3 regions of the Aquamicrobium sp. NLF2-7 genome follow, and region 3 is predicted to be linked to each of the others. Evidence: predicted binding sites of a transcription regulator. Region 3 holds the regulator's gene; each other region holds the start of a gene.
What was found. Region 3 encodes LexA, which represses DNA repair genes until DNA is damaged. Its sites were predicted from a motif close to TGTTCNNNNTGTGTTCNG; they were not measured.
Positions count from the first base shown of each region.

Region 1 (10,229 bases), 2.8 Mb from region 3:
GGGCGCCCGGCAGCTTGTTGCCACCGCCGTCCTTCTTCATCCACTTCCAGAAATGGATGTGGTTGTAGTGCTGGGCCGCGTTGTTGAAGAGGCCCTGATTCTTGCCGAAGGACTGCTTCACCACTTCTTCGACGCTCAGGTCGCCCAGCCCGGCTTCGGCCGCCAGCTTGTTGCCGTTGTCGACATAGGCTTTGTGGTGCTTGTCATGGTGATATTCGAGCGTTTCCTTCGACATGAAGGGCTGAAGCGCCTCATAGTCATAGGGAAGTTCGGGAAGTTCGAAAGCCATTCGTCTTACTCCTCAAATAAATCCGGGGGGTTACCGGACTAACATAGGTCTGTAAGCCCCGGGAACAACACCCCGCGGGCAGGCATCACTCCCCTTTCAGCCATTCGCTGAGGGGGAGTCGAATGCGCTTCTCTCAATAGAGGGCTCGCGGCATCTTGACCATTGGTCCAGATGCTAAATGCCCGCTTCTGAGGCGAACAAACTGCTCCTGATCTGGAGAGCTGCATTGCCGGGATGGCGATCACAAAGACGTCATATCGGTTGGCCGGGGAGCGGAGGGATAATCTGTTTACCTTCCTTTCAGCCGCCCCATATAGGGTTCACACAACCCGTTGCCGATCGGCAACAGTGGAACCTTAGTCACATGTTCGCCTTTATTTGTCCTACGTGCGGCCAGATTTGGCGCTACCTATCGCCCCTGTCGGGAGCGGCGATGCCGGCAACGGCTTTGCCCATGTGAACAGTAGAGAAAGATCGAGACCACAATTCATGGCAACAGATTCACCTCCCGTCCTGCTGACCAGACGCCGTTTTCTCAACCTGACGGCAATGGGAGCCGCCGCAGCCACCGTTTCGGCCTGCACCACAACGGCTCCACCAGTGCCCCTGAAACCTGCGGAACCGCAAGCCCATCCCGAACTCGGCAGCTACGACATCATGTACGGGCCGGTTTTCGATGGCGGCTATGAAATTCCGGCCGTTCCCTACCGCAAGATCGATTCAAAATTCCTGCGCCAGATCGTTCCCGATCCGACAGGCGAACGCCCCGGTACAATTGTCGTCGATACGTCGCAGCACTACCTTTATCTGGTGCGCGAGGGCGGACAGGCCATCCGTTATGGTGTTGGCCTTGGCCGTGCCGGTTTCGAATGGGCCGGGCGTGCAGTGGTTCAGTACAAGCGCGAATGGCCCAAGTGGACCCCGCCGGACGAGATGATCGCCCGTCAGCCGGAACTCGAAAAATACAGCGTCCGCAATGGCGGCATGCCTCCGGGGCTGATGAATCCGCTCGGCGCGCGCGCGCTCTACATTTTCCAGAACAACGAGGATACGCTCTATCGTATCCATGGTTCTCCGGAATGGCACTCGATCGGCAAGTCCATTTCATCGGGCTGTGTGCGCCTGATGAATCAGGACATCATCGATCTCCACAGCCGCGTTCCCGGCAAGACGCCGATCGTCGTCACCAACGGGCTTGGCGCCCGGGTCGCCAGCTACGATCCGAGCGGCACGCCCGTCGATGCGGGGGTGCCGGAAGATTCCACATTGCTTGGACGCGCCACCCGCTCCTGGTTCTGAGGAAGCCTTAAATTTCGAAGAAGTGGCCTTCCTGCGGCCTCACCCAATCGAAAAAGCCCCCTGCAGATATCAGGGGGCTTTTCAGTTTCGACTGTCATCACACAGTAAGCGCATGCGACGGAGAAGTCGGCTTGCCATTGCTCCTGAGCTGATCGCGTGCCTGCTTGAGAGCTATGTGACGGTTCAGATCGTAGTTCCAATGCCGGCGCAAGCCTCGCAGACGTTCGCGCTCCAGAAGGCGTTCTATGCGGTCAAGCAGCTTCGTTCTTGCCGCTCCCTCACTGACAGACGCTTCTCCCAGATCAATCCCGCATAAAATTTGCAATGCTGCCAGTTGTCCGGCGTGCCTGGCATGCTGCCGTTTCTGTTGGCCGAAAGCTTGCGCCTGCTCGTTCAGCGATCGCATGTGCCACCTCCTGTGAAATCGGGGCTTACTATCGGCCTGGGAACCGCGGTGGGGAGTAAATGCATTGCGTCTGGACGCGGTCATTCCCCAACTTCAAATGAAATCAATATGTTATCCCCATGCAAAGCTGTACGTAGTTCTTTGTTTGTTCACATGTCGGCGAACACCCTCTATAAGGAATCTATTCCTATGGTGGAGGAAATTTCGTGCACGCCAACATGACTGCTATTCCAGATGATCCCATTCATCCGATAGTCAAACCTGCTCCGGATGGGGAGCATGAACATGCCTTTCCCAAACGGCGTGACGAGATCACGCTGGACGTCTGCGAATGCCTGATCGACATAGCTTCGGCGCTGTTTTCGCTTTCATCGAAGGAGCTGCGCAAACCCGGACGCACGTCGCAGCCGGTGGCACGGGTGAGGCAGATCGCCATGTATGTGGCGCATGTCGTTCTGCGGTTGTCGATGGGCGATGTGGGACGTGGTTTCGGGCGCGACCGCACGACGGTGGTGCACGCATGCCAGACCATTGAAGATCTTCGTGACGATCCCGAGTTCGACCGGGTGGTGCATATGTTCGAGCAGATTGCGTCGGCAGCTTTCCGCAACCGGCTGGGGATATGAGCATGCAGGCTTCTTCCCGCGAGGTGCCATTGCGCGTCCTGAAATTCCTGCAGAAGGGGCCGGGTCAGGTCAGCCCGGCGGCGCAGACAAACAAGGTCCTGATTGAAGCCGGTGAGCGCGGTACCGTCAGTGTGGGGCGTGTGCCTTTCGATTGCCTGGTCGCGGAGCAGATGCTGATGCTGAATGGCAATTGTGTTTCCGTGACGCCTAAGGGAGAGCGGATGATGCGTGAAATGGATGCAGCACGTGCTTCCGATACTTCTCCGAGAGATATCGAAACCATCTGCGTCGATGCGGGCGAGGGCCCGCGGCTGGCGCAGATAAATCTCGCGGAATCGCCTCTTGCACAACTGGCGCGCTTGCGAACCAAGGCCGGCGCTACCTTTCTGACAGCGCGAGAGTTCGAGGCGGGCGAGCGGCTGCGGGCCGATTACACCCGGGGCCAGCTCATGCCCCGGCTGGGTGCCAACTGGATTGCAAGTGTCGCTTCCGGCAAGCGCTCGAGCGGAGGTGGTGCTGCGGAACTTACAGATGTCGCCCTTGGCGCGCGGATGCGGGTAGAGAAAGCCATTGCGGCAGTTGGACCCGAATTGTCAGGCGTGCTGATCGATGTGTGCTGTTTTCTCAAGGGCATGGAAACCGTCGAGGCTGAACGCGCATGGCCGGTGCGCTCGGGAAAGGTAGTGCTCAAGACGGCTCTGGCGGCACTGGCCCGCCACTATTGGCCGGGTGCGGCTCAGCAAGACGGTAAACCAGCCCAGATGCTGCATTGGGGCGCACAGGATTACAGGCCGAACCTGCACGCGCGCTAGAAAAAAGACTGGAATCGGAGCGTCTGAGGCTCGGCTCAGGCGTTCTCACCTGCCTTTTGCGCATCGGTTCGGATGCGGTTGACCATGGAGCGCAGTCCGTTCGAACGCTGTGGGGTCAGATGCTCGTCAAGACCCAGCGTGCGCAATGTGCCTTCGGCATCGGTTGTCAGAATTTCGCTGGCCTTGCGGCCGGAGTAAAGGGCGAGAAGGATCGCCACCAGACCCCGTACGATATGGGCGTCAGAATCACCCGCAAAAGTGACGACCGGATCAGGCCCCGTTCCATAGCGTGTGGTCAGCCACACCTGACTGACACAGCCGGGAACCTTGTTGGAAGATGTGCGCTCGCTGTCGGGGAACTCGGGCAGGGCTTCGCCGAGTTCGATGACATAACGGTAGCGCTCCTCCCAGTCGTCGAGGAGGGCGAAGTCTTCGGTGATGCTCTGGATCGTCGTACTCATGCCGAACGATATAGTTCGGTGGCAGCCGGGCGTCACGGAAAAAAGGCGAGAACGCGGAAGACGCTCTTCAGGAGCGTCCGAAGCAGATCAGTTGGCGGGCCTGATGGAGCCGGTCGTGACAGGCTCTTTTGGCGCGGTAGCCGGTTGCGAAGGCGCATCCTCGATTATGCTCACCGCCATGCGTGCTGCCAGTTTGGCACGCTCCGTCACCGTGTGGAGCGCAGAAGCGCCGGTCTCGCACACGTCCGGCTGGCGTTCGCACATGCCGGCGATGTCGCCGACAGCATCCTTTGCCGCCAGAAGCGCCTGGATGGGATTGACGTTTTCGCGACCCTCCCCGTCTGGCCCGACATCAAAGGGAAGAGCCAGCAGAACGAGCGAAAACCAGAACGCAAACCTGATCAGGAAACCCATATCCGTCTTCTTTCCAGAGCACCTGTCTTCAACAAAACCAGTTTAGCCGGGCCGGCCAAATGAGCGATTGCAAGCAAGAGGACAACTTTATTAAAATTTGAAGCAATCGACTTCCCGCTTTCATTCACACCCGCCGACCTGAACGGGGCATGAAGCCTACGCCTTTCGCTGCAGGTCGTGCCCTATCCGTTTGATTCGCTGTGGAAAGCTGCGTTCTGTGTGGTGGTCGTGAGGGGCGTGTTGCTGTCCGTGACAGCTAACCCTGTGTTTACCATGGGCTGAATTGCATTCCCGTAAACGCTGTTTTTGCAGAAAAACGACTCCGAATCCGCTGCTCATGCTCCAGCTTTATCCATTCCTTAAAGGCTGGATGCGACTTTCGGCTCTAATCAGAAATGATCTGCGAAGCGGGTCCGTACGAGGCGTTGAGTTGAGTTCGATTGCGGCAAGATACGTTGGAATGCCTGACGCGATTGCGTCGGGCTGCGAGCGTCTCGTGCACAGCCGCGTGGCTGAGCCGGAAGCGCGCGCCCGTCATGCCCGTTTCATCGGACTGATGCTCGCAGTACCCTTCCTGTCTGCCGCAAGCGCGGTGATGCTGGTGACCGCCGGCCTCGGCGCCTCGGCGACTTTGGCCGCGATACTCGGCATATTCGGGCTGTGCTGGCTCGCCGCGCTCGGCGTTTCGGCAAGCGGCCGTTTGGCCGGAGCGGGAGCGGTCGTGCTTGCGGCGTCCGCTGTGGCCATGGGTGCGCTGGTGGCTTCCGCCGGCGGCCTTGCATCGCCGGTGGCATTGCTTGTGGCGGCTCTGCCGATCGAAGCATTCTGGGTGAGCCGTTCGAGGCGCTGGGTGCTGGCTGGCGTGGCAGCGGCGGCGCTGGCCTGCGCCATGCAATTCCTGCCCGCAGACGTGTCGTTGGCCGCCTATACGCAGCCGCAGCCGTGGCACTGGCTGTTGCCGCTCGCGTGGGGCGCTACCCTTGTGCCGCGTCTGGCCGCTCTTCGTGGCAATGCGGATGCAGGTGCCGAAACCGCACCTGACCTCAATCTCGAAGGCTTGATGGGTGCGGTGATGCTGCGCCTCAACAGGCAGGGCGAGGTTCTCGATGCGGGCGAGCGCACCACACAGGTGCTTGGTCTGGCCTCCGATCTGCTGCTGGGCAATTCGCTGTTCGAGCGCATCCTTGTCGCCGATCGCATCGCTTATCTGAACGCGCTTGCCGACATGCGCGAGGGGGCGGCTTCCGCCCGCATGGAACTGCGCATCCGCGTGCCGAAGGCGGATGGCCACTCGTCGGGCAATTACCGGCCATTCCTGCTCGAACTGGCCAGAACCGACGAAGCAGGCAACGCCTTCCTGGCGCTGCTGCGCGACAATTCCGAACTCGTCGAACTGCGCGAGGATCTGGAGCGTGCCGAGGAAGCCGCAGCCAGCGCCGACGTGACCAAGGGCCGCTTCTTGGCCGCCGTCAGCCATGAGCTGCGCACGCCGCTCAATGCCATCATCGGCTTCTCCGACATGCTGCTGCACGAGATGTTTGGCCCGTTCCACGACCCGCGGCAGAAGGAGTATGTCGAGCTGGTGCGCGATTCCGGCCAGCATCTGCTGGAGGTCGTGACGTCGATCCTCGACGTGTCGCGTATCGAGGCCGGGGCCTATCGCACGCATCCGGAGCCGTTCCGCTTCGTCGAGGCGGCGCAGATGTGCCGTTCGATGATGCAATTGCAGGCCGATGCCAAAAAGATTCGGCTGGAACTGCGCGTGGCGGCCGATGCCGGTGAGGTGAATGCCGACCGGCGCGCCATCCAGCAGATCCTGATCAATCTCGCTTCCAATGCCATCAAGTTCACGCCCGAAGGTGGCGAGGTAGCGCTTGGCGCGCGACGCGTCGGCTCGCGCCTGCATTTCTGGGTGAGCGACACAGGTATCGGCATCTCCGAGGAAGATCTGGCAATCATCGGCCAGCCTTTCGTACAGGTGCAGAACGACTATACGCGCGGCTTCGAGGGTGCCGGGCTCGGCCTGTCTCTGGTGAAGGGACTTGTGAGTCTGCACGACGGCACGATGTCCATCGACAGCGCGCCCGGCGAAGGAACGACGGTTTCGGTGAGCATTCCGGTGGATGGTCCGAAGGGAGACAGCGACAGACTGGTGATGCTGGCGGATGCAACGCCGGCAGGCAGGAAGAACGGGGATTGGAATGGCTCGCTCCGCAAAACGGGCTAAGGGCAGCAAGGTCAGGAAGAAGACCAATCGCCCGGGCATAGTTCAGCGGGGCGCGGTTGCGGCAGGCGAACTCGTCTCGCGCAATCCGGTTCTCGTCGGCGGCTCCACGGCATTTCTGGTGACGTTGTTCTACGTCTCCGCCAATGCGCTTTGGTATCAGCCATTCCCGCATTCGAGCGCCTTCTTTGCGACCAGAAGCCAGCAGGATTTTCCCGTTGTCGAGCAGACCGAGCCGGAAACGACGATCAACATCGTGCGTCCCGATCCGGACGCCGCGCCGGCACCGGAGAGGCCGCGCGGTGATCCCGTCGTGCGGCAGGTCCAGTCTATCCTTCGCGATCTGGGCTTCTATTCGGCCGAACCCGACGGGCTCACCGGACCCAATACGCGCGATGCGATAGCCGCCTATCAGGGCAAGGTGGGGCTCGCCCCGACCGGCTCCATCGACGACGCCCTGCTCAATCAACTGGGGGCGGGGCAGGCCGCCGCGGTGCCGGTTCCGGCAAGCCGCGACGACCTGACCGGATCGGTGAGGCTTGATCCGGGGCCAGCCTCCGCCAGCAGCCAGATCGTGAAGATTCAGGCGGGCCTGAGGGCGTTCGGCAATACCGATATCCAGATGGACGGCATAGCCGGAGCGCGCACCAAGGCGGCAATACGCGAGTTCCAGTCAATCTTCGGTCTCGCTGTAAGCGGAGAGCCGGACGCGGCGGTCTACATCAAGATGCGGGAAGTCGGCCTGACCGACTAGAGCAACTCCGGAAAACGTGCGAAGCGATCTGGCTGGAACGGCTTCAAGCCAGAGATCGCCCGACAATCGGACTGGTTAACTGATATGCGCGTGACGACTGATCTGTGGGCCTCGGCGCTGGTGCGACGCGTCTTCGGCGCCGGCGGCTTCGCTGCCGTGCTGAAACGTGGCGCGGGCGAGGCGGGAGCCGCTTTCCTGCTCGTCAGGGATAGGTTCGGAAGCGTGGCGCTGCTCGGCCCGGCGCCGCAGACCAGCTATGACTCAGCCCGGCCCGACGAGAGGCTGTTCGTTCGCATCGCGCCGGATGAGACCGCGGAGCAACTGGATGCGCGGATCGAGCGCGAGAAGCGCTTCGACCCCGACATATGGGTCGTGGAAATCGAGGTGGGATCGGTGCCGATAGAGGAACTGGTTTCGATCAGGGACTGAAATCAGAGTATTTTGCAGCCGAATGGAGACATTCGGCATGACGTGATCTAGCTGGCCTTCAGGGTTTTCGCCGCATCACCGGCCTGTGAGCCGCCGGTCTTCGTCCATGCCGCAACCTTTGCCACGGCGGCTTGCCGTTCCATGCCCCTGTAGCGTTCCACGAACAGGCGCACGCTCGGCACATCCGGAAAGGAACCGGGGCAGGCAGCACTTACGATCAGGAAGGCTTCGGCTTCCCTCAAATCCAGCGCCCGCAGCGAAACGAGAAGCAAAAAGTGATCGGAAGGCGAGACAAGCCTCACGGCGCCGCCGAATTCCACGCCGAGGGCATCGGCCAGCGCGGTTTGAAAAAAGGCGGCATTGGCGCTGAGCGCGCCGTCGAGCAACCGTCTGAAGGTTCCGGCCGTTGCGGGTGCGATGGAGAGCGAGGGGCCCCCGTTGTCGACCATGATCGTTCGCAGCTGCTCGCGGGTTCGGTCGGCCGCCTGACCGGACGGGAGCGGGTTCTCGTCCGTCGTCTTCGCTGCGGGACGGTTCAGGGCGCGAACAAGACTTGCGATGGTCGGGTGGAGGTCTTTTCTGCGGGCAATAGCGCGGGCATGCGGCAAGCCATGACGACCGATCAGCGCTATGAGCTCGACGCTGCCGAGGGCGCGCGAGCGAACCAGCAGCGGAGCCGAGATCTCCACCGGCTCGTTGGCCAGGCGTTTGACCAGCCCCGGCGGTGCGCTTTCGCATTCGGACAGGGCGGCGGCTGCAAAGCGCCGGGCTTCGGTCGAGACGTCGTCGAACAGCGGCAGGGTCAGGTCGTCAAGCTGGGCGATTTCCCGGCGCGAGGGGCGGGTCAGCGCGCAGAAAGCGGAAATGGCGGCGCGAAACAGCCTTTCAGCCTTGCCGGCTTCAGTCCTGATCGCGATTTGCCGGAAATCCGAGGATGACACGAAGATACGCCTTGAGAATACGCGATGAAGCCGGCAGGCCACAAGCGGCATGCCCGACAGAACTCGTTTCAAATTAGCTCTGATCCGTTAGCGCTCCGTTAACCCTCGGAGCGCCTTATTTACGGAGGAGGCGTTGCGTTGTGCTCCGGTTCAACCGAGAGGAATGCACGAAATGGGCATCGTATTGTCTTTCACGCCGCAAAAGGCGGGCATGAAAAAACCTTCGGGACTCTGTGGCATGGCGGCCGCCGTGGTGATTTTCCCCGGCGTCCGCTACGAACGTGCGGATGAGACTGCGCCGGCACGGGAAGGCCAATGCACGGCATTGCCAGCGGACGATGCCGCGCCCTTACCGAAGCACTGAGGCCGAACTACAGTTCCTTCAGCCTGCAGGCGCTTTGTTCGAGGAACCGGGAGACGGCAGGGCGCCAGCTCTCATCCGGCACAAAGGCGCGAAGGACGACAATGCCTTCGCCAATCGGCGTTTCCACGAAGATGGAGCCGTCGAGATCGTCCGGCAGTTGCCGGCGCACTTCCAGCATCTGGGCCGGGGTGAGCACAACCGTGTCCAGCGTGCCGCTGGCTGCGCTGTGGTCGTTGAAACTGTAGATGTTGTGGCCGTTGCGGTCATAGACCGAAACCGACCAGAACGGCACTTTGCCTGCGGCCTGAACGTGGACGATGCCATCGTTCAGATCGAAGCGGCAGGCGGCAGCCAGAAACAGAGGGTCGACCGATTTCACCACCGGCTGGCCGCCGCTCTCCGCTTCGAGCGGGGTCATGCGGTAGAGATCGGAGGCCATCGACAGCCGTGACCAGGCATCGCGCTCGGACAATTCCGGAACCATCATCAGGACAAGGATGTGGACGATGCCGGCTCCGACCAGACCGAGCAGAACCGCGTAGAACAGCTTACGCATTGCACCCCCTGGGCACGATGCGCGGCAGTTCGATGCCGGACAGGCCGGTGCTGCTGGCGATGGGGGTGTCGTAGAAAGTAAGCACGAAATACATGGGCCCTTCGCCCGAAGTGATCAGCCAGTTTCCGGGAGCGGGGCTGCGGGAGGCGTCGACGAGCACCGAATTGTCCGGCCGGCGCAGCACCTGATAGGATTGCAACGCAGCCGGGCGCAGCTTTCCGGTGCGGATGAAATCGAGCGACTGGTCGGCTGCGTAGAGCGTCCAGAAACGGGCGACCGGAAGGTTTCCCTCTATCCGATAGGCGCATTCGCGCAGCAGCGGCTGGCCGGCGGAATCGTGCGCGGCAACGAAGGCGAGACCTTCGGCGCGGCCAAGCGCCAGAACGCCCTCGCGGGCGACACGGGCATTGGTGTAGGGATCGGCCTCCGGGGTGCCGATGTCAGGGAAGGCGGTCCATGCACCGATGGTGATGGCGCCTGCGCCCTTCTGGACATGCAGGGCATACCAGACACTGGCCGCGCCACCGCCGATGGCAATGACGAGCGCGATCAGCGTCAGCAAGGCTTTCTTGAGCATTTATCGGCCCGATCGATCTTTTGGGAGCTGGTATCGCGGGGGAAGGGCTTCTGGCAAGTGGCTGGCACCGTCACAGC
Region 1 is NZ_JAKSED010000001.1:3,420,614-3,430,842, forward strand. Features, by position in the region: gene MIC97_RS16735 (superoxide dismutase) at 1-289, opposite strand, end outside; gene MIC97_RS16740 (L,D-transpeptidase) at 779-1,588, shown strand; gene MIC97_RS16745 (cytoplasmic protein) at 1,686-1,994, opposite strand; gene MIC97_RS16750 (helix-turn-helix domain-containing protein) at 2,213-2,620, shown strand; gene MIC97_RS16755 (DUF6456 domain-containing protein) at 2,623-3,432, shown strand; gene MIC97_RS16760 (SufE family protein) at 3,468-3,893, opposite strand; gene MIC97_RS16765 (DUF5330 domain-containing protein) at 3,981-4,307, opposite strand; gene MIC97_RS16770 (PAS domain-containing sensor histidine kinase) at 4,768-6,534, shown strand; gene MIC97_RS16775 (peptidoglycan-binding protein) at 6,509-7,285, shown strand; gene MIC97_RS16780 (DUF1491 family protein) at 7,370-7,714, shown strand; gene MIC97_RS16785 (hypothetical protein) at 7,762-8,655, opposite strand; gene MIC97_RS16790 (hypothetical protein) at 8,828-9,019, shown strand; gene MIC97_RS16795 (DUF1254 domain-containing protein) at 9,027-9,575, opposite strand; gene MIC97_RS16800 (DUF1214 domain-containing protein) at 9,568-10,152, opposite strand; gene MIC97_RS16805 (PBP1A family penicillin-binding protein) at 10,223-10,229, opposite strand, start outside.
Region 1: the regulator LexA is predicted to act here: its motif matches at 2,130-2,147, upstream of MIC97_RS16745 (cytoplasmic protein).

Region 2 (10,229 bases), 380 kb from region 3:
AGACACCGGCGACAACGCCCGCTCAGACGAACACCGACCTGCCCGGCGTGGACCGCAGCTTCAGCATTGTAACGCCTTTGCCGCCCGAATCGGACGATACGCCCCGTCCCGGCCAATTCGGTCAGTTAAGGGTCGGGAATTTCGATGTGAAGGTTTCAGGCAAACTCACCTTCGATGTCGGCGTTGGCAACCTGCCTCCAGCCAAACGCTGAATTTCAGCCGAAAAAACTTCTTCAGGGGCGACAAAGCAGCAGTCTGCTCTTCATGCCTTCAAAAAAGACAAGCTCCTGACGCTGGCATTGCAGCATCAGGAGCTTTTTATGGGCTTTCCCATAATGCCGGGAGCATTTTACCGGCTTTTCCTCGGATGCTTCGCGGCGTTCAACCGACGATCCGACTAAAGTCTCTGATTTTCGGGGAACGGCCAGGCTCCGGCTTCATGATGAAAATCTTCACCTGCCAGATGGCTGACCGCGGTTCCGCTCAGGCGCGAAACCAGTTCGAACTGTCAGGTGGGGTCATACCTCGCTCCTTCTGTTCGTTTCCACGCATGATCGAAAGCACTTCATCCGCAGGCGCACCATCCATCCCGCGACTTTTCGCAGATGCCACGCGCCTTCCGGAGATCAGCCCCGTAAGGCGATCGGCTTCCGTTTCTGAAATCTGGCGCTTCTGTTACCTCACGTCAACCGCCCAAAGCGCCAGCAGCCAAAATGTGAACTTTGTAACAGCATACGCGCCCTTTATGTCAGGAGGCTGTTCATTTTTTGTTCTTTTCACTTGCCTGCCCCGCTGAAAGACGCGTAAACCCTCAAACGGAAAGTCGCGGCATCTCTCGAAACCGCGCAGGAACGACCTATATTCGCGGAGGACGGGCAAGCCCGCCATTCCGAAACATCCAGTCGAGGCGGCGGAGCGGCCATGGCCGACCATAAGTTTATTTCCATTCGCGGTGCCCGCGAGCACAATCTCAAGAATGTCGATCTCGACCTGCCCCGCGACTCTCTGGTCGTGATGACGGGCCTTTCGGGCTCGGGCAAGTCATCGCTCGCCTTCGACACCATCTACGCCGAAGGCCAGCGCCGCTATGTGGAAAGCCTGTCGGCCTATGCCCGGCAGTTCCTCGAAATGATGCAGAAGCCGGATGTCGATCAGATCGACGGGCTGTCGCCGGCCATCTCCATCGAGCAGAAGACGACCTCGAAGAACCCGCGCTCCACCGTCGGCACCGTCACCGAGATCTACGACTACATGCGCCTGCTTTTCGCGCGCGTGGGCGTTCCCTATTCGCCGGCCACCGGCCTGCCCATCGAAAGCCAGACCGTTTCGCAGATGGTCGATCGCATTCTGGCGCTGGACGAAGGCACCAGGCTTTTTCTCCTTGCCCCCATCGTGCGTGGCCGGAAGGGCGAATATCGCAAGGAGCTTCTGGAACTCCAGAAAAAGGGCTTCCAGCGCGTCAAGGTCGACGGGACTTTCTACGAGATTGCCGACGTTCCGGCGCTGGACAAGAAATACAAGCACGACATCGATGTCGTGGTGGACCGCATCGTTGTGCGGCCCGATCTTGCGACGCGCCTCGCCGATTCCATGGAAACGGCGCTGCGGCTGGCCGATGGGCTGGCGGTGGCCGAGCTTGCCGACAAACCGCTGCCGCCCGAGGAAACCGCCGGTGGCGGCGGCGCCAACAAGTCGGCCAACGACACCCATGAGCGGATCCTGTTTTCGGAAAAATTCGCCTGCCCGGTTTCCGGCTTCACCATCCCGGAGATCGAGCCGCGTCTGTTCTCGTTCAACAATCCCTTCGGCGCCTGCCCGACCTGTGACGGGCTGGGCAACCAGCGCGCCATCGATCCCAATCTCGTCGTTCCCGACGACAATGTGACGCTGCGTGACGGCGCCGTCGCCCCGTGGGCGAAATCCAGTTCGCCCTATTATGCGCAGACACTGGAGGCGCTGGGCGCGGCTTATGGTTTCAGGCTCGCCGACAAGTTCAGCGCGCTGCCCGAGGAAGGGCGCAACGCCATATTGCATGGCACCGGCAAGCGCGAGATAGCCTTCGATTACAATGACGGCTTGCGCGCTTACAAGACGACCAAGACCTTCGAAGGCGTCATTCCCAATCTGGAACGGCGCTGGAAGGAGACGGAATCGGCGTGGATGCGCGAGGAGATCGAGCGCTACATGTCGGCCACCCCCTGCCCGGCCTGCGGCGGCTATCGCCTCAAGCCCGAAGCGCTGGCGGTGAAGATCGCGGGCAGGCATATCGGCGAGGTCACCGAGCTTTCGATCCGCAAGGCCGATCTGTGGTTCAACGAATTGCCGGGGCTTCTCAACGACAAGCAGAACGCGATCGCCCTGCGCATCCTCAAGGAAATCCGCGAGCGTCTGCGCTTTCTCAACGATGTCGGCCTCGACTATCTGACCCTGTCGCGCAATTCGGGCACGCTTTCGGGCGGCGAAAGCCAGCGCATTCGCCTCGCCAGCCAGATCGGCTCCGGCCTCACCGGCGTTCTCTATGTGCTGGATGAGCCTTCCATCGGCCTGCACCAGCGGGACAATACCCGCCTGCTCGATACGCTCAAGCATTTGCGCGACCTCGGCAATACGGTTATCGTCGTCGAGCATGACGAGGACGCGATCCTGCATGCCGACTATGTGGTCGATATCGGCCCTGCCGCCGGCGTGCATGGCGGGCGCGTGATCGCGCAGGGAACGCCGCGCGAGATCATGGCCAACCCGAACTCGATCACCGGCAAATATCTGTCCGGCGAAATGGAGATCGCCACGCCGGCGGAGCGTCGCAAAGGCAAAAAGGGCAAGCGCATCAGGGTCGTGGGCGCGCGCGGCAACAATCTGAAGAATGTAACGGCGGAAATTCCGCTCGGCACCTTCACCGCCATCACCGGCGTTTCGGGCGGCGGCAAGTCCACTTTCCTGATCGAGACGCTGTTCAAGGCCGCGTCGCGCCGCATCATGGGTTCGCGGGAGCATCCGGCCGAGCACGACCGCATCGAAGGGCTGGAGTTCCTCGACAAGGTCATCGACATCGACCAGAGCCCGATCGGGCGCACGCCGCGTTCCAATCCCGCCACCTACACGGGGGCATTCACGCCGATCCGCGACTGGTTTTCAGGCCTGCCGGAAGCCAAGGCGCGCGGCTATCAGCCAGGCCGCTTTTCCTTCAACGTCAAGGGCGGCCGCTGCGAAGCGTGTCAGGGCGATGGCGTCATCAAGATCGAGATGCACTTCCTGCCGGACGTTTACGTCACCTGCGACGTCTGCCACGGCAAGCGCTATAATCGCGAAACGCTGGACGTCACCTTCAAGGGCAAATCCATCGCCGACGTTCTCGACATGACGGTGGAGGAGGGTGTCGAATTCTTTTCGGCCGTGCCCGCTGTTCGTGACAAATTGCAGACGCTCAAGGATGTCGGTCTTGGCTATATTCGCATAGGCCAGCAGGCGACCACGCTTTCCGGCGGTGAGGCACAGCGTATCAAGCTGGCCAAGGAACTGTCGCGCAAAGCAACCGGCAAGACGCTCTACATCCTCGACGAGCCGACCACCGGCCTGCATTTCCATGACGTGGCCAAGCTGCTCGAAGTGCTGCAGGAACTGGTCGAACAGGGCAACACGGTTGTCGTCATCGAGCACAATCTGGAGGTCATCAAGACCGCCGACTGGGTTCTCGACCTTGGACCTGAAGGCGGCGATGGCGGCGGCGAACTGGTCGCTTCCGGCACGCCGGAAGACATTGTGGCCGAACCACGCAGCTACACCGGCCAGTTCCTTAAAGAGCTTCTGGAACGGCGGCCGGGCGGCAAGCAGGTCGCTGCGGAGTAGCACGGCAAGCTGACAGGTTTTCGCCTCGATTATCGGCAGGGGTCCGGACGATCTTGCCGCCCTGCCTTTTCCGGGACGATGGCGGGATGATTTTCAGGCGCACCGGCGCGGTTGCGGGCACGATGTCTGCCCACGTAAAGCCGCGCTTCAGCCCGTTTCATGAGTGTGTCCAGCGTATCGCGCTCCATCACCTCTGCGAAGCCGAAGCTCGCGATGATCGGGATACGCTTTTCCGGCTCGCCGCAGCAGATGTCGTCAATGGCCTTACGGAGCAGGCCCACCCATCTGAGCGCCCCTTCATTCGTCGTGTCCTGAAGCAGGATGGCGAATGACGCTTCCTCCATGCGGCCGACGACATTGACAGAGCCGGCTGCGTCACGGAGCAAAGTCCCAATTTCAGACAGCACCCTGTCATCAAAAGCAGCTTTTGACGCGTCGCCGACCGGTCGGGAATGGTGAAGCGCACACAGCACCAGCGATATTGGAGCATTCCATTGGCCCTTCAGAATGGTTTTGACGCGCCGCTCAAAGCCTCGCTGGTTCAAAATTCCGGTCAACCGGTCCTGATGGTGCCGGGTTCGCCTGTATCCGATCCCTGCCACCACCAGCGTACAACAGAATGTGGCCAGCACAACTGCGCCGGCGAATGCCAGATCGATGTCTGCAAGGAGTTCATCCATCAGTCATACCAGCCGCCTTGCATGAAACCGGAGCGCGTGGACATCATTTCATATATCGGGTCGACAGCCCCTGCCCCATGCGCCACTCCCTCCTTCTGAAGTGGCATCGGTGCAGGCGGCACTGTCAGCAGACAACGCCGCGCGGTTTGCACCGGTTCCTCCATGATGAAATACTCTTGCAATCCTTCTTCTTTTTGCACCCGGGAGCGACAGATGACACAATCAGGAATGATCCGCGCCGGTATGGGTGGCTGGACCTTCGAGCCATGGGACACTTCCTTTTACCCCCAGAAACTGCCGAAGGCCAAGCAGCTCGGATATGCAACGCATCAGGTGCCGACGATCGAGGTCAACGGCACCTATTATTCGTCGTTCAGGGAGCCGACCTTCATGAAGTGGGCGAATGAGGCTCCTGAAGGTTTTATCTATGCTCTCAAGGGAAACCGCTTCGTGACCAACCGAAAGGTTCTCGGCGAGGCCGGAGAATCGATGATGCGGTTTCTTGGCTCGGGAATCGCTGCGCTGGGCGAAAAGCTTGGACCGATCCTGTGGCAGTTCGCTCCCACGAAAAAATTCGATCCGCAGGATTTCGAGGCTTTCCTGAAGCTGCTCCCAGAGCGTCAGGATGGCGTGAAGCTGCGCCACGCGCTTGAGGTACGGCACGACAGCTTCCTCACCCCCGATTTTGTCACGCTGGCGCGGAAATATGGTGCCGCCATCGTCTATGCCGACCACGCCAAATATCCTGCGATAGGCGATCTGACCGGCGATTTCGCCTATCTGCGCCTGCAAACCGGAAGCGACGACAATCCGGATTGCTATACGCCGCAAGCACTGGACGAATGGGCGGAACGCGCGCGTATTCTCGCGGCAGGCGCAGTGCCTCAGGATCTGCCGCTTGCCGATCCCGCCACATCAGCGCCGGAAAAGCCGCGCGACGTGTTTGTCTACTTCATCACCGAGGGAAAGGTCCGCGCGCCGTTTGGTGCCATGGCCCTGATGGAGAGGGTGGCAGGATAGAGCCCATCACCTGTACCTGACAAACCGATTCAAGCGGCTCTCATTCCGATTCATCAAATCAACGCATAGCGTTGATTTTTATATCAAACCGGATGCAGGCAGCCGGCTGAAAAATCGGCCGGGGGGAGTCTCAGGCGCCCCGCGCCACCCGCTCGATTTCCTCGCGCACCAGTCGCTCGACCAATGTGGGGAGATTGTTGTCGAGCCAGTCCTGCAGCATCGGGCGCAGCATCTCTTCCGCCATCTCGTCGAGGGATTTCTTGCTGCGCGCCGCGAATGCGTCCGACAATTCCCCGAACGCAGCGGCAACCTGCCGGCTGGTCTTCTCGGAAACCAGAGCAGGCTTGGGTGCAGCGACATCATGCGCCTCAGCAGCGGAAGGAGCGCTCGCAAGAGGCGCTGGCTCCGCCTCTGTTTCCATGGCTGAAGCTTCTGCGTCCTGAATATCCTGCACGCTGTGGAGCGATGCCGGCGATACCGGATCCGCAGGCCGGTTCTCAGAATGGCCGGAATGCCTGCCCTTGTCGACGCTGCCGACATCAAGGGGCACCAGCCAGTCATCAGACTTCGTCGCAGGCTTTTCCGACGCAGGAACTGCCGGGCTGGACAGATCGGTTCGCGTGAAATCAATTCTCTTGAACGCGGAGGATGCGGACGGGTGCTCGTCGGTCTTGCTGTCTGCCACCACCGCCTCCGGCTGATGCGTGGGTGCAACCTCAGCCTGCTTTGACGCCCCGACATTCGCAGGAGCCTCCAGCGGCACGGGTTGCGGACCCGAGCGCAGCTCATTGCGGAATACGTCTACGACGGCTGGAGCCGGCTCATCCGGATTGCCAGCCTCGTCGCCAGCCTGAGCAAAAGCCTCGGCTGGCTTGCGACCTGAATCGCTGTCCTCGATGATCCTGCGAATCGACGCAAGGATCTCTTCCATCGAAGGTTCACGCTGCACACTGCTTGCCGTCGCCATCGTCACGTCCACCGCCCCCGCGATTCGCTATTCTGGTCAGCATCGGCCGCCGCTCACCGGGTCAGTGCCGGCCGAATCATCTACCTTTAGCGTAACGGACCCTGCGACCGGGGAGAATCCCCAAACGTTATCAGCATCCTGTTTCAACAGAATAGAGCCGGACGCGCGCGCCCCGAACGGTAGTCAGTCCCTGTCAGATATGCAGTTCACAACAAAAAAGGCGCGGAAGCGCCTTTTCTCTGAAGCTCAAAAAGCTCGGAACGCGTCAGCGGCCATCCGGCGTGCGCAGGCCGAACCACTTGTCCTTGACCGCATTGTAATGCTCTTCCGGCTGGTACTTCGTGACCTGCAGGCCCAGACGCTCGACCGACAGCCTGCCCATGGCCTGAAGAATGGCATAGCTGGCGAGAACGACATCGCGCTCCGCACTGGCAAGGTTGATCTTGGCATTGATCACGTCGCGCTGCGAATCCAGAACCTCCAGCGTGGTCCGCTGGCCGACATTGCGCTCTTCGATAACGCCGTTCAGGGCGAGCTGGGCGGCACTGACCACGGTGCGGTTAGCGGCAACGGCTTCCTGCGCGGCGGTATAGCCTGTCCAGGCTGCGGTGATCGCCTGCCGCACCTGATCGCGGCTGACATCGACCTCGATACGGGCCTGACCGAGCTGTTCCTTCGACTTGCGCACCTGAGCGGAGGTACGGCCACCCTGATAGATCGGCACGGAAAGCGTAGCGCCAATGTTGGCGGCGTTGGAATATCCGTCGGTATTGCTGATGCCACCGGGAGAGGTGTGGCTGTAGTTGCGCGAAATGCCGGCGGATGCAGTCACCGACGGCAACAAGGCTCCTTCAGCAGCTTTCACGCCAAAAGCGGCGGCATCGACGAGATGGCTGGTTGCGATAATCGCCGGATGCTCCTGGGAAGCGACGGCAACCGCCGCGTCGAGGCTGCGTGGCAGCTGCTTGGCCAGCGGTGCGGCGGCCTTGAGCTGTCCCGGCTCCTCACCGATCAACTGACGATAGGCAGCGGCGCTGGCCAGAGCCTGCGCGCGGGCGGCGCTGAGCTGGGCCTCCGCGTTCGACCGCGCAGCATCAGCCTGCGCGACGTCGGTGCGGGTGCCCTCGCCGACCTCAAGGCGCGAACGTGCGGCACGTGTCTGCTCGTTGAGGAACTCGAGATTCTGCTGTGTGAGGGCCGCGACCTGACGGTCGTGAATGACGTTCATATATGCCTGTGCGGCACTGTACAGGATGTTCTCTTCCGTGTTGCGCAGGCTTTCCTGCGAGGCACGAACCCGCGCTTCGGCCGCAGCGACGGTGTTCTTGGTCTGAAAGCCATCGAACAGCATCTGATTGACCTGAACGCCGAAGCTTCCCGAGGTCAGGCGGGTCGACATGTCGCTGCGCCGCCTTTCGGTGTAGTCGATGCTGGCAGAGCCCACGACGTTCGGCCGGTATCCGGACTTGGCGATGGCCACGTCCTCATCGGTCACGCGAACGCCGGCGCGCGCAGAATTAAGCTGGGAGTTGTTGCGGTAAGCTTTTGATAACGCTCCGGTGATAGTTTCAGCCGAAGCTGCAACCGGCGACAAAGCCGTTGCGGTGATCAAAAGGGCGGCAAAAACGGTCTTGCTAAAGGACTGCACGTCGACCCTCAACTTTACAAATCAATGACGACGCAACTGAAATCCTGTTCAGGCTTGTTGCGCCCTTACGCTCATACACACCGCAGATACGACCCTCACGGCCCGCATCAGATTCGGTTCAGGCGCCAAGCCATCATGCCTAGGCTTCGGCTGCAAGTTAAATCCATTCAGAACTCGAAAACTCTGCTGCGTTCGAATCCCGGTAGTGGCCTAATTGCCGCATTGAAGGCACGTCTGCCGGTTACAACACCATTGGTATTCAGGAAGATACGGGCGACGCCCGCATTGCCCCTGCCCTCCACGGCAACCAGCCGGCCACCCTCGGCAAGCTGCACCTGCAACTGCTCCGGAAGCTCGTCAATGCTGCCCTGCAATACGATTACATCATAAGGCGCGGCGGTTTTCCAGCCATCACGAAGCGGGCCTTCCACCACGGAAACATTCCCGCAACCGAGCGCCCCCAGCGTCTCGCGCGCCTTGCCGGCCAGTTCCGCATCACTTTCCAGCGCGGTTACAGAGGCGGCGACCTGCGAAAGAATTGCCGATGAGTAGCCGGTGCCGCACCCCACATCGAGGACCGAATCGCTGTTTCTGATTTCGGCTGCCTGGAGAAGACGGGCGAGCGGCGAAGGTTCCATGAGGAAGCGGACACCGCCATCACCGTCGGCGATGCGGATATCCTCGTCAATATAGGCCAGCTCGCGAACCGACTCGTCGACAAACAGTTCGCGCGGAACCGAAAGGAAGGCCTCTAACAGCGGAACATTGGTCACATCGGTCGTGCGAATCTGTCCGTCGACCATTTTGACGCGGCGTTCGGTAAAATCAGCGCTCATGTGCAAGCTGCCCCGCTCTGGCGCGCACTGCGCGCTTTCAGTACGTTGGAACGAACAAATCCTGCCGAATGCGGCAGGATGCCCTGAAAAACTGGAGGCCTCGCCCGGAATCGAACCGGGGTGCAAGGATTTGCAGTCCTCTGCGTAACCACTCCGCCACGAGGCCCCACGCTGTGCAAGCGTTCCAGCGGCCTCAATAGGTTAGCCCCATTTCCCAGTCAAGCCGCTCTCCGTCATTCTCAATGTTTTCCTTGCTTCATTCTAAAGAGCCATCTTCGGTGCGCCGGCATCACGCTGAAAAATGTCACCGAAAGCGCAATCCCTGACCCTGCCAGCCATTTCGGAGCAATCGTGATTATCCGGCCGGAATGGAACTGCCTCGCCCTCCGGCACGTTTGTCCTGCCGGTTCACCTCACCTCATGCAGCGGTTTTGCAATAGCCGGCGGGTATGGTTAGCTGAGGCGTTAAAGACAGAAGGAGATATCATGGCCATTAGCCGCAAAGAGGAAGAACGGGCACTGGATAAGGCCGAGCAGGAGCTTGTAGCCAATACCCGCCATCCTGCATTGCAGGAGCTGTCGGATAAGGATCTCTCCCACCATATCAAGCTTTTGCGTGAACGGCGGGACAAGGCGCAGGGGGAAATCCAGCGCCGCCGGCGGGAGATGCGCGGCAAGGCGGCCCCCAAAGGCGGGGAGGCGGCAACGTCCGCAGCTGGCAACAGCACAAAGCAGGAAGTGCTTTCGCAGGCAGTACGCCGTCTGAATGCAGAACGCACACGGCGCGAGCGCATGGCCGCGCAGGTCTCGCAAGCCGAGCTGGCGCGCAAGGCACTCCAGCTCAAGCAGGCTTCCACGGATCAGGGAGCGCCTCTCAACACGCGGCACGCCCATCAGGGCATGCGCAATGCGGCGTCCCAGCGGCCCAAGAACCTGATCAGACCCATGGAACTCGGCCGCCAGCGCAAGGCCGGTGCGATTGCACAGGCAAAACGCGACAGCTGATAACGCAGCAATCGGCCGGAAGGAACAAGTCTCCCGCAGGACAGCGCTCCTTCCGGCTATCCACTCCCCGGCTAGCCACTCCCCCGGCTACCCACTCCATTGAACACGCGCGCGACCGGCAGTCAGATCGGCAAGCAGGCGCTCTATGTCAAATGCCGCATCCTTCGGCACATCGAAGCAAAGCTCGGCCCCACTCTCATTGAACCGGGGCGCGTGAAGCTTCGCAT
Region 2 is NZ_JAKSED010000001.1:247,067-257,295, reverse strand. Features, by position in the region: gene uvrA (excinuclease ABC subunit UvrA) at 922-3,846, shown strand; gene MIC97_RS01250 (diguanylate cyclase) at 3,876-4,526, opposite strand; gene MIC97_RS01245 (DUF72 domain-containing protein) at 4,740-5,546, shown strand; gene MIC97_RS01240 (PopZ family protein) at 5,677-6,513, opposite strand; gene MIC97_RS01235 (TolC family outer membrane protein) at 6,779-8,161, opposite strand; gene MIC97_RS01230 (protein-L-isoaspartate O-methyltransferase) at 8,329-8,997, opposite strand; tRNA gene MIC97_RS01225 (tRNA-Cys) at 9,090-9,163, opposite strand; gene MIC97_RS01220 (hypothetical protein) at 9,484-10,002, shown strand; gene MIC97_RS01215 (YigZ family protein) at 10,090-10,229, opposite strand, start outside.
Region 2: the regulator LexA is predicted to act here: its motif matches at 758-775, upstream of uvrA (excinuclease ABC subunit UvrA).

Region 3 (10,229 bases):
TGCAACAGGGCTCCAAGAGCCGCAGAAGCTATACCTTTGCCAAGCGAGGAAACCACGCCGCCAGTAATAAAAACATATCGCGCCATGGGAACCATCGCTTAGCGCGGCCGAACCGATTCCGCCAGTGGAAAAACCCTGCCGCATAAGGTTTTCCCGGGCTTAAGTGTTTCAAGCAAAAGGGGCCGGCTCCGGCCGGCCCCTTTCAAAGCTGACGCGAACTGTCAGAGAACGACGACTTTCGTGCCGGTCTTCACGCGCCTGTAGAGGTCCATCACATGGTCGTTGATCATGCGGAAGCAGCCATTCGACGAATTGGTGCCGATTGTCTGCGGCTGATTGGTGCCATGGATGCGCAGATAGGTGTCCTTCTTGCCCTCATAGAGGTAGATGGCGCGCGCGCCCAGAGGATTGTCCGGGCCGCCCGGCATACCGTCCTTGTAACGGCCATACTTGGCGGGCTCACGCTGCTGCATGTCCTTGGTGGGAATCCAACGCGGCCACTCCTGCTTGTCGCCGACGACCGTGGTGCCCTTGTACTGAAGGCCGTCGCGGCCAACCGCAATCGCATAGCGACGCGCGGTGAAGGGCGTCTCGACCAGGTAGAGACGATGCGCATTGGTGTCGATGACGATGGTGCCCGGCTCATAGCCGGTGAAGTTCACCTGCTGTGGCTCGAATTCCGGCTTCACATTGAACTTCTTCTTTGCCTGACGTTCCTGCAAAACGGAGTCGAGAGCCCGCGTCTCGGGAAGATAGGCAACGGCGCCGGCCGATGCGCTGGCGTTGAAGAGCCCGCCAAACAGACCGCCGCTGCGCTGCTGGGGAACGTCGCGTGCTTCACTTCTGAGTTCGCCATTGTTGCCGGTGCGTGCAATGGCCATCGCATCGGCGGACAGCGGCTGCTGGACTTCTTCGATCACGGCAGGGGCTGCGACGACCTGTGGCTTCACAGGAGCCTGACGCGCAGGCGCGGGTGCCCGCTCTGCTCGCGCCGCCCTGCTCTGCTCGCGCTTTTCCTGAAATGCCTTGCGTTCGGCCTCCGACTTTGCCTTGGCGGCTTCACGCATGGCCAGCTTCTTGGCCTCGATAGCCCGTGCGCGAGCCTCAGCCTGCTCGATTTTGACCTGCTTCTCCAGTTCCTGGATTCTGGCAAGATCTTCGTCGGTCGGCTTTTTCTTGCGCTTCAAGGTCCTGAGCTCGGAAGCGGCGCTTTTGGCGGCCACTTCAACCACGTCGGTAGCGGCAGGGGTTTTAGGGCCAGCGCCCGCTGCAATGGGGGCTGCATGAACTGGCGCACCCGCATACAGGGAGGCGCACAGGCTCATCAAAATGAAGCTGCGAAGCTGCATGGCGAAAATCCGATCAGAAAAACTGCTGTTGCCCGTGGCTTTGCCCGCAATACCCGCACGGGCAACCATCTGCTGATCTATAATCGATTGGCCGGGCGCACCTCAAGCGGGGCTTTGCATCTTGCCCGGCAAATCATCGTGATAAAATTCATTTGCGACAACTGTGTTCAAACAACAACAGTAGCCGGCAGTGGCCGCTCCCGGCCACTGAAACAGGCTTAATTGTTGGGAACCTGCGGTTCCGCAGACTGCGAAGCGCCTTCAGCAGGCGCCGGAACCGCAGCAGCAGGTTCGGAAGCAGTAGGTGCAACGGGTGCAGGGACATCAGGAGCGGCCGGGGCCGCTGCGGGCGCCTGCGGCGCAACCTGACCCGGAAGCTGATCGAGAACGCCCTGCTGTACAGGAGCATTCTGCTGCTGGGTCGCAGCAGGAACCCGATCGAGAATATCGGTCGGCTTTGCGCCATAACGGGCAATGATGGAGAGCCCGAGCGAGGTGACGAAAAACGCGGCGGCGAGAATTGCCGTGGTGCGCGTCAGGGCGTTGGCAGCGCCGCGCGCCGTCATGAAACCGGAACCGCCGCCGATACCAAGCCCTCCACCTTCGGAACGCTGAACCAGTACCACGCCGACAAGGGCGAGCACGATCATGAGGTGGACGACGATAAGTACGGTTTCCATAGGTCTACCCTGGCAATGCCTGCGCCCGCTTGCGCGAGCGCTCCTGAGGACGCGGCTCAATACAATGCTTTGATGGCATTTCCAAGTCCGGGCCCGGAATTAGCCTTCGAAGCCACCATGTAGGGGCGCACGAAGCCGTGCGCCAGCCTTTTCTCTATCACAGATGCTCGTATGCTTCGGCTATGCCGAGGAAATCGGCCGCCTTCAGGCTCGCGCCACCAACGAGAGCACCATCTACATTGGCAACGCCGAGCAGTTCGACGGCGTTGGATGGCTTGACCGACCCGCCATAGAGAATGCGCATCGACTTCGCAGCCTCGCCCAGCCTTTCCACAAGCCGGCCCCGGATGTGGGCATGGGCCTTCGCCACATCATCGGCGGTTGGCGTCAGGCCGGTTCCGATAGCCCAGACGGGCTCATATGCAATAATGGTGTTGGCGGCGCTGGCGCTTTCAGGCACCGAACCCTCGATCTGGCGCGACAGCACGTCGAGCGTGTCGCCGGCCTGGCGCTGATCGTTCGTCTCGCCGATGCAGATGATGGCGATGAGCCCGGCCCGCCACGCGGCTTCGGCCTTGGCGTGAACCGTGGCATCACTCTCGCCATGGTCGGTGCGCCGCTCCGAATGGCCGACGATGACGTGGCTTGCGCCTGCATCCTTCAGCATCTCGGCCGAGATGTCGCCCGTATGCGCGCCGCTGCTGTTGGCGTGGCAATCTTCGCCGCCGGCGCGAACCGGCGTGCGGGACAGGACTTCAGCAGCCCTTGCCAGAAGCGTAGCCGGTACGCAGACCAGCGCCTCGGTCTGGGCATCAAGGCCCCGCATGAAGCCGTCGCCGATCATTCTGAGCTCATCGAGCGAAGCGCTGGTGCCGTTCATCTTCCAGTTGCCCGCAACAAGCGGCCGAATTCCTGGCGTCATGTCTTTTCTGTCCCTGAAAGCTTCCATATGGGCGCCTTCAGTATCAAAATCAGGCTACAAAGCAATCGACACTGGCGCACAAGGAGGCTATTGCCCTTGGCTACATCTGAAACCGGAATTGAACATGCTCGATAGTCTGAGAAAAGCCTCGGGAACCTGGGTCGCCAAAACTTTGCTCCTCATGCTGGTGCTGAGCTTCGCTGTCTGGGGGATTTCGGGTCAGGTTGCAGGCGTGATCGGCGGCCACGAATCCGTCGTGCGCGTTGGCGGCACGTCGGTCTCGGTCAACGAATATCGTCTGTCCTATGACAGGCAGATCAATTCGCTCTCCCAGCAGTTCGGCCAGCGTCTCACGCAGGAGCAGGTCAACGCCCTCGGGCTGGACCGTCAGGTGATCGCACAGCTCGTTTCCGGAGCGCTGCTCGACGAACAGGCCCGCAAGATGGGTCTCGGCATCTCGCAGGACCGCCTCGCCGCCCTCACCCATGAAGATCCGGCTTTCCGCGGGGCAAACGGACAGTTCGACAGGCAGATGTTCGACTATGTGCTGCGTCAGGTCGGCATGCGGCCGGAAGATTATCTGAACAACAGGGCGCAGGTCGCCCGGCGCCAGCAGATCATCGAAGCCGTTTCGGATGGCCTCAAGGTGCCAGATACGTTCCTCAGGGCATTCGCTCTCTATCAGGGTGAGGACCGTACGGTCGATTACCTGGTGCTGCCGAAATCATTGGTAGAGCCGGTTGAAGCCCCGTCCGACACCGAGCTTTCCACCTATTTCGATGCGAACAAGCAGAAATATGCCGCGCCCGAATATCGTAAATTCTCCTATGTCCGGCTCGAACCCGAAGATATTTCCGATCCTGCCGCGATCAGCGACCAGCAGGTGAGCGAAGATTACGAGAAGAACAAGTCGCTGTTCACCACGCCTGCCACCCGCAAGATCGAGCAGATCGTTTTCTCATCCGAGCAGGATGCGCAGACGGCTCGCGACTCCATCAACAACGGCGGAACTTTCGACAGGGTCTATGCCGCGCAGGGCAAGACCGAATCCGATGTTCAGCTCGGAACGCTGGCAAAGGACAAGATTGCAGATCAGGCCGTGGCGGAAGCAGCTTTCGCGCTGGGGCTGAATGAAGTCAGCCATGTGGTAAAGGGTACTTTTGGCCCGGTGCTTTTGCGTGTGACCGAGATAAATCCCGAGGTGGCCAAGCCTCTCTCCGAGGTTCAGGATCAGATACGCAAGGACCTCGCCCTCAGCGAAGCCAGCCGCCTGCTGCTCGAAGTTCACGACGCTTATGAGGATGCCCGCGCCGGCGGCGAGACCATGGAAGAGGCCGCTGCCAAACAGCGCCTCAAGGTTGTCACGGTCGAGGCGATCGATCGTTCGGGCCGCGCGCCTGACGAGAACGTCATTCGCGACCTGCCGGAATCGGCCAACCTCATCCGCGCGGTTTTCGAATCCGAACCGGGCGCCGAGAACGAGGCCCTGCAAACGGCGAATGGCGGCTATCTGTTCTATGAACTCAACTCCGTCACCCCCGCCCGTGATCGCGAACTGGATGAGGTGAAGGACCGCGTTGTTGCCGACTGGACGGCGCTTGAAACCGAAAAGAGACTTCTGGCCAAAGCCGAGGAGCTGAAGAAGCGTGTTGCGGAAGGGGCCGAGCTGGATGTGGTGGCTTCCGAGCTTTCGCTCGAAAAGCAGACCAAGCGCGGCCTGAAACGCTCCGCTGACGATGCCGACTTCGGCCGCGAGGGAGCAGCCGACATGTTCGATGTCGGCGAGGGCCAGTCCGGCGTCATTCCGGCACCGACCGGCGGTGCACAAATCCTGTTCAAGGTCACTCAGGTGGTGGAACCGGCCGCCGCCGACGCGCAGACCGTTCCGGATGACGTGAAGAACTCCTTCGCCGCGGGCCTCTCCGGCGATCTCCTCGATCAGCTGGTTGCCCAATTGCAGAGCCAGTATTCGGTGGAGATCGATCAGGTGGCCATCTCGCAGGCACTGGCCAGATGAGCGCGCTGAAACCCTTCATCGGCAAGGTGGCAACCGGCGACGCACTGAGCTTCGATGAAGCGTGCGATGCCTTCGATATCATCATGTCGGGTGACGCCACTCCGGGCCAGATCGGCGGCTTCCTGATGGCGCTGCGTGTTCGCGGTGAGACCGTCAGCGAGATTTCCGGTGCCGTCGCGACGATGCGCAGCAAGATGCTGCCCGTCTCGGCCCCGGTGGAAGCGATCGACATCGTCGGCACAGGCGGCGACGGCTCGCACAGCGTAAACATCTCGACCGCCTCCGCCTTCGTCATTGCCGCCTGCGGCGTGCCGGTGGCCAAGCACGGCAATCGCGGCCTGTCCTCGCTGACGGGCACCGCCGACGTGCTGACGCGGCTGGGTGTCAACATCGAGCTCGCACCGGAAGCCATAGCGCGGTGTATCGAGGAAGCCGGTATTGGCTTCATGTTCGCGCCATCGCATCACCCGGCGATGAAGCATGTCGGGCCGATCCGGGTGGAGCTTGGCACACGTACAATCTTCAATCTGCTCGGGCCTCTCACCAATCCTGCAGGGGTCGGGCGGCAGCTCGTGGGCGTGTTCGCGCCCGAATGGGTGCTGCCGGTGGCCGAAGCCCTCAAGGCGCTCGGTTCCAGACATGTGTGGGTCGTTCATGGCGATGGCTATGACGAGATCACCGTAACCGGCGAAACCCATGTTACCGAACTCGTGAACGGTGAAATCCGCAGTTTCACTCTCACCCCTGAAGCCTTTGCGCTGCAACGCCATTCCAAGGAAGCGTTGCGCGGGGGAGATTCGGAATTCAACGCGGCCGCATTGCGCGGCGTTCTTTCGGGAACTCCCGGCGCATATCGTGATACGGTGCTGATGAATGCTGGTGCCGGACTGGTCGTTGCCGACCAGGTCAGGACACTTGAAGACGGCATCGTCAAAGCTCGCGAAGCGATCGACAATGGGAATGCGACCAGAGTTCTGAACAAGTTGATCGAGGTTTCCAACGCTTAGCCATGTCAGACATTCTGCGTAAGATTGAAGCCTACAAGCGTGACGAGATCGCCGCAGCAAAGGCGCGCACGTCCCTTTCCGAGCTGAAAGCCCGGGCAGCAGATCAGGAAAAGCCGCGCGACTTTCTGTCAGCACTTGAAACACGCAATCGCGACGGCCGCTTCGCGCTCATTGCCGAGATCAAGAAAGCCAGCCCGTCAAAAGGCCTTATCCGGGCCGATTTCGATCCGCCTGCCCTTGCCCGGGACTATGAGGCCGGCGGCGCCGCCTGCCTTTCGGTGCTGACGGATGGACCGTCATTTCAGGGCGCCCCGGAATATCTGACCCGCGCGCGTGAGGCTGTCAGCCTTCCCGCGCTGCGAAAGGATTTTCTGTTCGACACCTATCAGGTGCATGAGGCGCGCGCATGGGGGGCGGATGCGATCCTCATCATCATGGCAAGCGTCGATGATGCCACCGCTCAGGCGCTCGAAGACACCGCCTTTTCGCTCGGCATGGACGCACTGATCGAGGTGCATGATGAGGAAGAAACGGTGCGTGCGCTTCGCCTTTCCTCGCGCCTCATCGGCATCAACAACCGCAATCTGCGCACCTTCGAAACCTCGCTGGAGACGAGCGAACGTCTTGCCCCGATGATTCCGGCCGACAGGCTGCTCGTCGGCGAGAGCGGCATCTTCACCAATGAGGACTGCAAGCGGCTGGCCCGGAGCGGCATCGGCACTTTCCTCGTTGGCGAAAGCCTGATGCGTCAGGATGACGTTACCAGTGCCACGCGCATTCTTCTTGGGCTCGAATCAGGCGAGGCATAGCTGCCGTGAGCGAACGCCCCTCCCCGGCCGGAACCGGCCTGACGCATATCGGCGCTTCCGGAGAAGCGCATATGGTCGACGTTGGCGGCAAGGCCGAGACCGTACGGGAGGCTATCGCCGAGGGCAGCGTTCGCATGCAGGCCGAGACGCTGGCCATGATCCTCGCAGGCAACGCCAGGAAGGGCGACGTCCTGTCGACAGCGCGCATAGCCGGCATCATGGCCGCCAAGAAGGCGCACGAGTTAATCCCGCTTTGCCACCCGCTGCTGCTCACCAAGGTGAGCGTCGATATTGAGCCGGATCACGATCTGCCGGGCCTCAGGGTTCAGGCGCTGGCGTGTGTCACCGGCAAGACCGGCGTTGAAATGGAGGCGCTGACGGCCGCGTCTGTCGCCTGCCTTACCATCTACGACATGGCCAAGGCCGTGGATCGCGCGATGATCATTTCCGACATCAGGCTTACCTCCAAGACCGGAGGAAAATCAGGCGACTACAAGGCAGAGGCCTGACATGGCGCTGGTCCCGATGGAAACGGCGCTGCAACGCCTTCTGGAGGATGTCGGGCCCCTCGGTGGCGAAAGCGTGCCCCTGAACGATGCGTATGATCGCGTGCTTTCCGAGTCGATTGTGGCGCTGCGCACGCAGCCTCCCTTCAACGCCTCGGCAATGGATGGCTATGCCATGCGGGGCGCCGACGCGCACATCACGGGCAGTGAGCTGGCTGTCATCGGCGAAGTGGCCGCCGGCAGCATGTTTTCAGGCTCTGTCGAAGCAGGTCAGTGCGTGCGCATCTTCACCGGCGCGCCCCTGCCCGCCGGAACCGATACGGTCGTAATTCAGGAAAATGTCGACAGGCCGGCAGCAGATGACGTGATTCGCCTGCGCGAGCCGACCGCTGCCGGTCGCAATGTGCGGCGCGCCGGTCTGGATTTCACGATTGGCGACCTTCTCGTCGAAAAAGGCCATCTGATGCGCGCCAGCGCGCTTTCGCTCGCCGCTTCGGCCAATCACGCGCGCCTCACGGTCGTCAGACGGCCACTGGTCGCCATCATCGCCACCGGCGACGAACTGCGCCTGCCGGGAAGCGAACTGGGACCGGGTCAGATCATTTCATCCAACAGCTATGGCATCGCAGCCGCGGCCCGCGCCGTGGGCGCCGATGTTATCGATCTCGGCATCGCGCCAGATCGCGAGGATGCAATCTCGGCGCTCGTGAAACAGGCTGTTGCGGCCGGTGCGAACGTCATCGTCACATCTGGCGGAGCCTCCGTCGGCGATCACGATCTCGTTCACAAGGTTCTGACGCGCGAGGGCATGACGCTCGACTTCTGGCGGATCGCCATGCGGCCCGGCAAGCCGCTGATGTTCGGCAGAATGGACAACATCAGATGTCTGGGCCTGCCCGGAAATCCCGTGGCGAGCCTCGTCTGCTCGCAGCTTTTCCTGAAACCTCTGCTCGCACGCCTTGGCGGCCGGCCTTTCCGTCAGGACATCAGGACAGCGATGCTCGGGGCACCGGTTTCAGCCAACGACCATCGGCAGGACTTTGTCCGTGCAGCCATTGAGGAACGCGACGGCCAGCTGATTGCCACGCCCTTCGGTGTGCAGGATTCATCCATGCTGCGCACCATGGCCGCATCAGGGGGACTGGTCATACGCGCCCCATTCCAGCCGGCATCGGAAATCGGCGATCCCTGCCAGTTGATGATGATCGGCTGAAGCTGTCCCCGGTCGTTCTGATTTTAAGCGGTTGCGGAACACAACTGGAACATATAGTGTTTGTTCCGGGTTTGTTTTCCGATTCTGGATTCGCCGCTGCCGGGGGAACCTATGCTGACGCGCAAGCAACATGAATTGCTTCTCTTTATCCATGAGCGGTTGAAGGAGAGTGGCATTCCGCCCTCTTTCGACGAAATGAAGGAAGCGCTGGACCTTGCCTCGAAGTCGGGCATCCATCGCCTGATCACCGCACTGGAAGAACGTGGGTTTATCCGTCGCCTGCCCAATCGTGCGCGTGCGCTGGAAGTGCTGCGCCTGCCAGATTCCATTGCCCCCGGTCTGAACAGTGCGCGAAAATTTTCACCCAGCGTCATTCAGGGAAGCCTCGGGCAGCCGGCAAAGGATGTTCGCAAGCCGCAGGTCGCCAGCAACGAGGATGACAGCGCCTCGGCGGTTTCCATCCCCGTGATGGGGCGGATCGCTGCGGGTGTTCCGATCGATGCGATCCAGCACAAGACACATTCCATTTCGGTGCCGCCGGAAATGCTGTCGGGCGGCGAGCATTATGCCCTCGAAGTTCGGGGCGACTCCATGATCGAAGCCGGCATTTTCGATGGCGATACCGTCATCATCCGCAACGGCGATACAGCCACCCCGGGCGATATAGTCGTGGCACTCGTCGACGAGGAAGAAGCAACCCTGAAGCGGTTCCGTCGCAAAGGCGCCTCCATCGCGCTTGAAGCCGCCAATCCGGCTTACGAAACCCGGATTTTCGGACCCGACCGCGTCAAGGTACAAGGCAGGCTGGTCGGATTGATCCGCCGTTACTGATCCGGAAATGAAACGGAGCGAACCGGATTTTTTGCCTTCCATCCGTTCTGAGGGACATTGTTTATCAGCATCTTAAAACAACATCCTGAGGAAATGATCGAAATATTGAGGTCGCTGTTTGAGCGCTCTCAAAACGTTGATCGAAGATAGCTGAAGGGCACTTTACGGCCTGTACGATCGGTGAGCAGATTTTGGCTGCGTAGGCGAGCGGCCTATCGAACTATCTGTCACGATGGTCGATTTTCCTGCGTAACTGGATCTGCATTTGATCAACCCGCAGAAGCAGACCTGCCTTACGATGCGGAAACCGTTCCGGATACGCCCTGTCTTTATCGCTTATTCGATCTTGTCCGGGGCGGAGAGAACAGGCGTTTCCGCAGGTACTGCGGCGACTTTTCTCTCATAAGGCGGCAAGCCACGTGCTTCCCGCGAATATCGGCGCTGGGTGTGCCATGGCCGATAATCCCCTTCGATGGCGAAGCGCACCTGCGGCTCTCCGATGATTGGTGATGAATTTCCGGCTGGAACACCAGAAGCAGTGTCGATCTTTTCCAGATGGACTTCGGCACTTCCTTTTTTCGCCAGCTCCCGACGGGTCACCACAATTGCCTGAGATTTTCGGCACGGGTTACGCATCATCGCGTCCTCGATCACGATGACTGTTGCATGGGCACATGCTTTGGCGGCAATACCCGCATCCTGAACCTGCACGACAAGCAGACCGGAGGGACTGCGCAACGCGCATGTTTTCCCTGAGCATACAAACCCTGCGGCTTTGCTTTCCTGCCTCGCAGGAGCGATAAAATCATGCAGGAAAATACCATCGTCCGGCTGCTTTGCGCGGGTTGGCGGCAATACCGTTTCTGCATCCATCGCCCGGCTCCAGTTATCCATG
Region 3 is NZ_JAKSED010000001.1:628,377-638,605, forward strand. Features, by position in the region: gene MIC97_RS03130 (CTP synthase) at 1-86, opposite strand, end outside; gene MIC97_RS03135 (L,D-transpeptidase) at 222-1,187, opposite strand; gene MIC97_RS03140 (hypothetical protein) at 1,284-1,571, shown strand; gene secG (preprotein translocase subunit SecG) at 1,568-2,029, opposite strand; gene tpiA (triose-phosphate isomerase) at 2,187-2,951, opposite strand; gene MIC97_RS03155 (SurA N-terminal domain-containing protein) at 3,076-4,968, shown strand; gene trpD (anthranilate phosphoribosyltransferase) at 4,965-5,975, shown strand; gene trpC (indole-3-glycerol phosphate synthase TrpC) at 5,978-6,784, shown strand; gene moaC (cyclic pyranopterin monophosphate synthase MoaC) at 6,790-7,293, shown strand; gene glp (gephyrin-like molybdotransferase Glp) at 7,295-8,503, shown strand; gene lexA (transcriptional repressor LexA) at 8,615-9,334, shown strand; gene MIC97_RS03185 (ComEC/Rec2 family competence protein) at 9,671-10,229, opposite strand, start outside.